DNA from 2 places in the Alkalihalobacillus phoenicis genome. Region 2 is predicted to be linked to the other one. Evidence: predicted binding sites of a transcription regulator. Region 2 holds the regulator's gene; the other holds the start of a gene.
The links. The regulator LexA, encoded in region 2, represses DNA repair genes until DNA is damaged. The targets are predictions, from matches to a motif close to CGAACATATGTTCG.
Positions count from the first base shown of each region.

Region 1: the regulator LexA is predicted to act here: its motif matches at 2,057-2,070, upstream of AA0017_RS05485 (DNA polymerase IV).

Region 1 covers NZ_CP154853.1:1,173,803-1,177,338, reverse strand. The annotation lists gene AA0017_RS05495 (hypothetical protein) at 1-160, opposite strand, end outside; gene AA0017_RS05490 (flavin-containing monooxygenase) at 195-1,259, opposite strand; gene AA0017_RS05485 (DNA polymerase IV) at 2,119-3,348, shown strand; gene AA0017_RS05480 (YolD-like family protein) at 3,345-3,536, shown strand, end outside.
Region 2 covers NZ_CP154853.1:2,053,247-2,056,782, reverse strand. The annotation lists gene AA0017_RS09780 (DUF6359 domain-containing protein) at 1-1,754, shown strand, start outside; gene lexA (transcriptional repressor LexA) at 1,964-2,593, opposite strand; gene AA0017_RS09770 (hypothetical protein) at 2,757-3,005, shown strand; gene AA0017_RS09765 (recombinase family protein) at 2,992-3,536, shown strand, end outside.

The DNA of each region.
Region 1 (3,536 bases), 880 kb from region 2:
CCCCTTTAGGAGCACCAGTTGTACCTAATGTATATAAAATCGTACTATGATCATCTTCCGTTAAGGTACAAACAATCTCATCTGCAGAAGATAACTCAAGTAATCTTTCAAAGCTAAGCCAGTCTTCTGCCTTTTTACCAGTTTTTATTTTAAGTGTCATCTTTGAGACCTTCTCGACTGCCGAGAACACCATTTCATGTACGATTCCCTCCGGTTACTTGATTAGCAATAAATTGTGCATCTTCCCCTACTCCAAGAAGTAATGCAGAACCCCTTCTGTACTGCCAAGATAGGCCAATGAAATATAATCCTTTTTCGCTGGTTACACCTCTTTTGTGGTTCGGTAATCCATTGGAACTAAATACATTATCAGCAGAAGGTTGTATCCAACTATAGTCATTTTTATAACCCGTGGCCCAAATGATATTTGAAGGCATAATGGATTTATTATTCGCAAAATAGACTGTATTACCACTAACATCGGTAGCCCTACCTAATATATCAATGCGCCCGTTTCGAATAAGTGGTTTAATTTCTTTTCCTATAATAGGATCATTCTTCTTGATTTTTTGGCCTATTTTCGAGCGAATAGTAAAACGCATAACCCCTAATACACTCAACCACCAAAAGATACTTTTTCCCAGCACCTGATAGGGGAAAAATTTAGGTTTTTTCCCTAAAGATAAATGCACTTCCTTGTCGTTATTCACCAATTCTACAGCTATTTGCATCCCAGAATTCCCTCCACCTACAATAAGAACATCCCCTTCTTGTAATGAAGAAGGGTTCTTATAGTCCTCCGTGTGCATTTGATAAATTGATGAAGGAAGCTTTTTATGAAACTCAGGAATAAACGGTACTTGAAAAGGACCTGTTGCTATGATGACATTAGAGCAACAGAACTCTTGATTGTTATTAGTGTTGATTAAGAACTCATCGTGAACCTTAACTACCGAAATAACCTTTGTACCCATTTCAACATTAAGGTTAAAATTTTGTTGATATTCTTGCAAATAATCAGCAAGCTCATCTTTGTCAGGGTAACCTGACGGATCGCCCTTCATTTTTAAACCGGGCAATGAGCTGTGAGAGCGTGGTGTGAATAATTGTAATGAATCGTATCTAAATCTCCAGGAATCGCCTACATTCTGATGACCATCGATAATTAAGAACGATTCATTTTTTAATTGGAGATGATATCCCATTGTTAACCCTGCCTGACCTGCTCCTATGATGATTGTTTTGTATTTATTCAAAATAAAGACGATTCTCCTTTTTAAAAGTATTAAGAGCGTATATTTGAAAACCATATTTAAAATTCTTCTTTTTCGTAAGCTACCTTACATGCAGACCTTCGCACCTTACCACTAGAGGTTTTCAAAATAGTCTCTGTCTTAATTAAATAGATAGCATATGGTTGTATACCATATTCTTTCATTATATTTTTTCGAATACTTTTTAGAATTTGTTCGGAATGAAACCCTTCTATAAAAACACCCTTTGGGGAAGGTGTTGACACTGATGTATATTGAAGAAAAGCGAGCTCGTCCCCATTAAGGCATGAATATAAGTATCAACTGGAGGTAAGTCCATTGTATCTAACGATATGCATTGAGCGCCCGTCTTTATTTTTAAAACATAGTTTTGTAGCATGCTAGTTGTGAAAATGACATCTACTAATGAGCATCTGTCATATTCAAAAACCTCAACTCATTCAATTAATTGGTCCAAAAACCAATTTAAGGATAATTTATAATGACTTAATTTATTTGTCAATATATAAAATATGCGTTTTCTCCCTAGATTTATATCTAAATAATATAGCTAGGAAATCTAAATTAATCTCATAGTTTTCCAATTAGATTTTAATAGGCTAATGAGACTTAACGTCCAAACAGATAATGTCATGTTAAATATCATAAAATCGTTTTATAATAACCCTAAAAAATATTCTAATATAGTTTATTTTATAGCCGTCCATATTTCACTTAAACGAAACATTCTAACCAAACTGAATCATTAGCATCCTTCACTTCCATTATTTCTCATTGAATAACGAACATACTTTCGCATATAATAAAACACGAACATAAGTTCCTAAAAAGGTAGGGGGTAAAAATGAGGGTTATTTTTTTGATTGATATGCAGTCATTTTATGCCTCAGTTGAAAAAACACGCTATCCAGAACAGGTGGAGAAACCACTTGTCGTCTCAGGGGATCCGGCTCGTCGAAGCGGTGTTATCCTCGCTGCTTGTCCACTCGCCAAATCATATGGAATTCAAAATGCAGAACGATTATGGGAAGCAAAGCAAAAATGCAACGACTTATTAATTGTTCGCCCTAAAATGCAAGAGTACGTTGATATTTCCATGCAAGTTACGGAGTTATTAAAACAATATACTGACTTAGTTGAACCCTTTTCAATCGATGAACAATTTCTTGATGTTACCGGTAGTCAACAACTTTTTGGTCCACCCGAACAAATAGCGAAACAAATTCAACAACAGATTTGGAATCAGATGCATGTTCGAGCCCGTATCGGCATTGGTGAAAACAAAGTACTCGCCAAAATGGCCTGTGACTTATTTGCGAAAAATAATAAAGACGGGATTTACTGGCTTAAACAAAAGAATTTAGCCGAGACACTTTGGCCGCTGCCAATCGAAAAGCTCTACGGTGTTGGAAGTAAACGTACAAAACATTTTCGCAATATGGGGATTCGTACAATTGGTCAATTTGCCGAAACACCGTTAGAACGCTTTAAGAAAAAATGGGGAATTCCTGGTCATGTACTATGGATGACGGCACATGGCATTGACTATTCACCAGTTACGACCGAATCTCACGACGGGCAAAAAGCGATTGGCCATGGTATGACACTGCCTCGAGATTATGACAATAAAACGGATATTAAAGTCGTTTTATTAGAGCTTTGTGAAGAAGTGTGCAGAAGAGCTCGGTCAAGAGGTGTACTTGGAGAGACCGTAAGTTTAAGCGTTTCCGGTGCTAGCTATGACATGACCCGTGGCTTTCATAGGCAATTAAAAATGGAGCAAGCAACAAATATGACACTTGAACTTTTTCATGCCGCCTGTCAGCTTCTCGAAAGCTTTTGGCACGAATATCCAATCCGCCGCTTAGCTGTTTCCCTTTCAACACTTTCAAGTGACCAAGAAATTCAGCTAAGTTTATTTGAGCAAAACCGCGAGCGATTGCTAAAACTTGAATCGACAATGGACACGATTAATTCTCGCTTTGGCAAAACTACGCTCATGCGAGCTACCTCACTGCTCTCTGCTAGCCAAGCAAAAGATCGTGCCGCAAAAATTGGAGGTCACTACCGATGAATGAACATTTAAAAAGAGGAAATTTGCTTTGGGAAGGAAGTCGAATGTTTCTTCCTGAGCATAAAGAAGCCTTACTTAAACAAAAAGAGGAGGAACAAAAAGTCCCAAAACCTGAGTTGGATGAACAAGCCTTTCAGGAAATCGCGATCGTCATTTTGGACGCCCTCAACCATACACTCCCTGTCAGC
Region 2 (3,536 bases):
GAGTTAGAGCGATTATCGTCTTAGCTCATATGGCTGCCTCACAATCAGGTGAGACGGCTGTTGGTCCAGCGGCAAACTTAGCCCGCGATGTTGACGATGAGGTCGATATTATTTTGGCAGGGCATAATCATCAAATCGTCAATGCGATCGTTGATGATACGTTAATCGTTCAAGCTTTAGATTATGGTAAAGCTTTTGCGGCAATAGATGTTTTAATTGATCCGGAATCAGGAGACATTGTCGAAAAAGAGGCTGAAATCGTTTTTGTCGATCAAAGTAAAATCGAACCAGATCCAGCTGTTGGGGCCATTCTAGCAGACTATGAAAATCGAGTCGCACCGATCTTAAATGAAGTAGTGGGTGTCGCGGCCATTGATATGATCGGTGATTATTCCAATGATGGCGATACCCCACTCGGAAATTTAATTGCGGATAGTATGATTTGGGAAATGGAAAGTGACTTTGCTTTAATGAATGGTGGTGGTATTCGTGATCACCTTCCAGCTGGAGAAATTACATTTAACCGTCTCTTTAATATTTTACCTTTTAATAATGTTCTCGTGAAATTTGAACTGACAGGAGCGGAATTAAGAGAAATATTAAATGCCCAAATTACAAGTTATGGACCTGATTTTAGTATTGCTGGTTTTAGTTATACATGGGATAAAGACACATTAGAGGTTGTTAATATGTTTTTACCAGATGGTTCAGTATTAGACGAAGAAGCAACATATACGGTCACAACGAACAACTATATGGCCGAATCTAATGGAGACAAGTATAAATTAATGGGTCAGTACGCAAAGAACTTAGTAACAGGACCTGAAGATTTAGAAGCATTTATTTCTTTTGTGAAAACTTTTTCTGAGCCAATCGCGTACTACTCAGAAGGACGAATTGCTGAAATTAGTACGTTACCAGAAGAGCCAGGTACACCAGAAGAACCAGGGACGGATCCAGAAGAGCCAAGTGAATTAGACTATGTGGTTGTTGAAGCAACGATTGTTAATGGGAAGATCACGATCTCAACTGATCTGCTCCGAAATTTAGCAGATAACGCGACTTTATCGATACAAATTTCTGATTTTAACGGGTCTATTACCTTAAACTTAACAGCCGAGCAAATGGCTATTTTAAAAGAAAAAAATGTCACATTAGAAGTTGTAACAGGAGGAATAACAGTAGCGATTCCGACTTCCAATTTTAGTGGACAACAGGAAGTAAATTTCTTTCTTTCATTAATTGACCGTTTTCATAACAAGGTTAGTTCGGTATTTGAATTAAAGTTACAAGAAGGTGAGCAGTTCCTCACAAAGTTTGACAAGCCAATAACACTCATTTTTAATGTTGACACCGAGTCCGTTTCCGATGTAGATAAGTTGCAAGTCTATTATTTTAATGAAGCTAAAAATAAGTGGGAGATTGTTGGGGGAGCATATAGTACTGATAATAAAGTGACCGCAACAACCGACCATTTTAGTCTTTTTACTGTTCTTGAATCAACAGAAGAAGAGCTTCCAGAGGACACGGTAGATGTACCTCAAAAAGAAGATGATAATTTAAAAGAAGAGTTAAAAGAAGGGGTTAAAGGAGAAGGAAAAGAGGGCGGCGCTGAGAGCAGTAAAGACAAAGTTGAGAAAGGAAAGGTATTACCTAATACGGCAACATCTAATTATCAAATGATTTTAATTGGAGCCGTGTTAATGTTAATCGCTGCTGGCATGATGTATCAAAGAAAACGATTAAAAGTTTAATAGGATTTAAAAAGATTACCCCTTTAAGAAATGTTTCTTAAAATGCGGGTAATCTTTTTTTGATTTCATAGCCTATATATGAAGACGGTAACTATTGAGAAAAGCACTAACATCCAGCAATACGAGCAAATCCGGTCATTTCAACCAGACACTTGCCAATATGCTTTTTTGTCACAAAAAAAGCCACCGAATAGGCAGCTTCTAAAAAATTAATGAATGGTCCGAAAGACTCCAATTACTTTCCCTAAAATAGTCACTTGTTTTAACAAAAGTGGGTCCATTGTTGAATTCTCAGGTTGTAAACGAATATAGTCTTTTTCTTTAAAGAAACGTTTAACCGTCGCTTCTTCATCCTCTGTCATGGCGACAATGATATCACCATTATTAGCTGTTTGTTGTTGTTTAACAATGACCATATCACCGTTAAAAATTCCAGCTTCTATCATACTGTCTCCTTCAATGACGAGAACATATGTCTGTTCATTGGCTGCAAGATGTTCAGGTAAAGGCAGATACCCTTCGACATTTTCAATCGCGGTAATGGGAACGCCGGCTGTTACTTTTCCGATAATCGGAATGTAATTAGCTTTTCTTTCTAGATGTTCCACTTCAACGATATCATCCTCTAAGTTTAAAATTTCAATCGCTCTAGGTTTAGTTGGGTCTCTTCGAATATAGCCCTTTTTCTCCAGTCTTGAAAGATGACCGTGGACGGTTGAGCTTGAAGCAAGTCCAACTGCTTCCCCAATTTCTCTAACGGAAGGTGGATAGCCTTTTTTTCTTACTTCTACTTTAATATAATCTAAGATTTCTTGCTGTCTTTTTGATAGTTTTGTAATCGTCAACGTTCGTCACCTCGCTTTATATTTCCTATATGACTAAATTGTACCATGCGAACATATGTAATGCAAACATAAGTTCTAAAAACTGTTGACACAAACGAATGTTCTCGTTTATAGTTAAAGGGAACATACATTCTATATCGATAAGGTGGAGATATACATGATTAAAAAACTAAGCGGTCAAGAGAAATTTATCCTTTTATGTGGTGTTATAACTTTTGCATTTATGTCATTTACGCTATTATTACCTAATGATAAAGATAGTTTTGATACAATTGTTTATGAAGAGGACGCAAATGAGATTGAGTTAGTTATATCTAAATTCGAATTTGAAGAAAGAATGGATCAAGATAATCAGCTAACTTTTAATAATAAAAAGGTGGAAGCGAGCGAGAATGTTAACAGATGAAGTAATTATTTATTGTCGAGTCAGTACAAAAAAAGATACCCAGCAAACTTCTCTTGAAAGACAGAAAAAAGAGTTGGTGGAAATGGCTAAAGCTCAGAATTGGTCGATTTTTGCTATCTATGAGGAAATAGAGAGTGGTTATTCTATCGAGCGGGACGAGCTTTTGCAAATGCTTGAGGACTGTAAAAGTCAAACCATTACCAAAGTTCTTGTACAAGATGACACGAGATTAGGCCGGGGCCATGCCAAAATGGCGATTTTACATGAGTTAGGGAAACATCAAACAAAAGTGTATACCTTACAGCAACAAGGGGAGTTACAGCTTTCAGAGGCGGATAGTATGGTACTAGAAATCGTATCTATTGTGGAAGAATACCAGCGGAAACTCCATAATTTAAAAATTAGTCGAGGTATGAAATCTGCTATTCAAAAAGGATATCAACCTGAACGTAACCTCTCAAACCATCATGCAGGTGGCCGAAGTAAGCTAGAAGTTCCCATTGAAGAAATTGTTCGTTTAAGAAGTCGTAA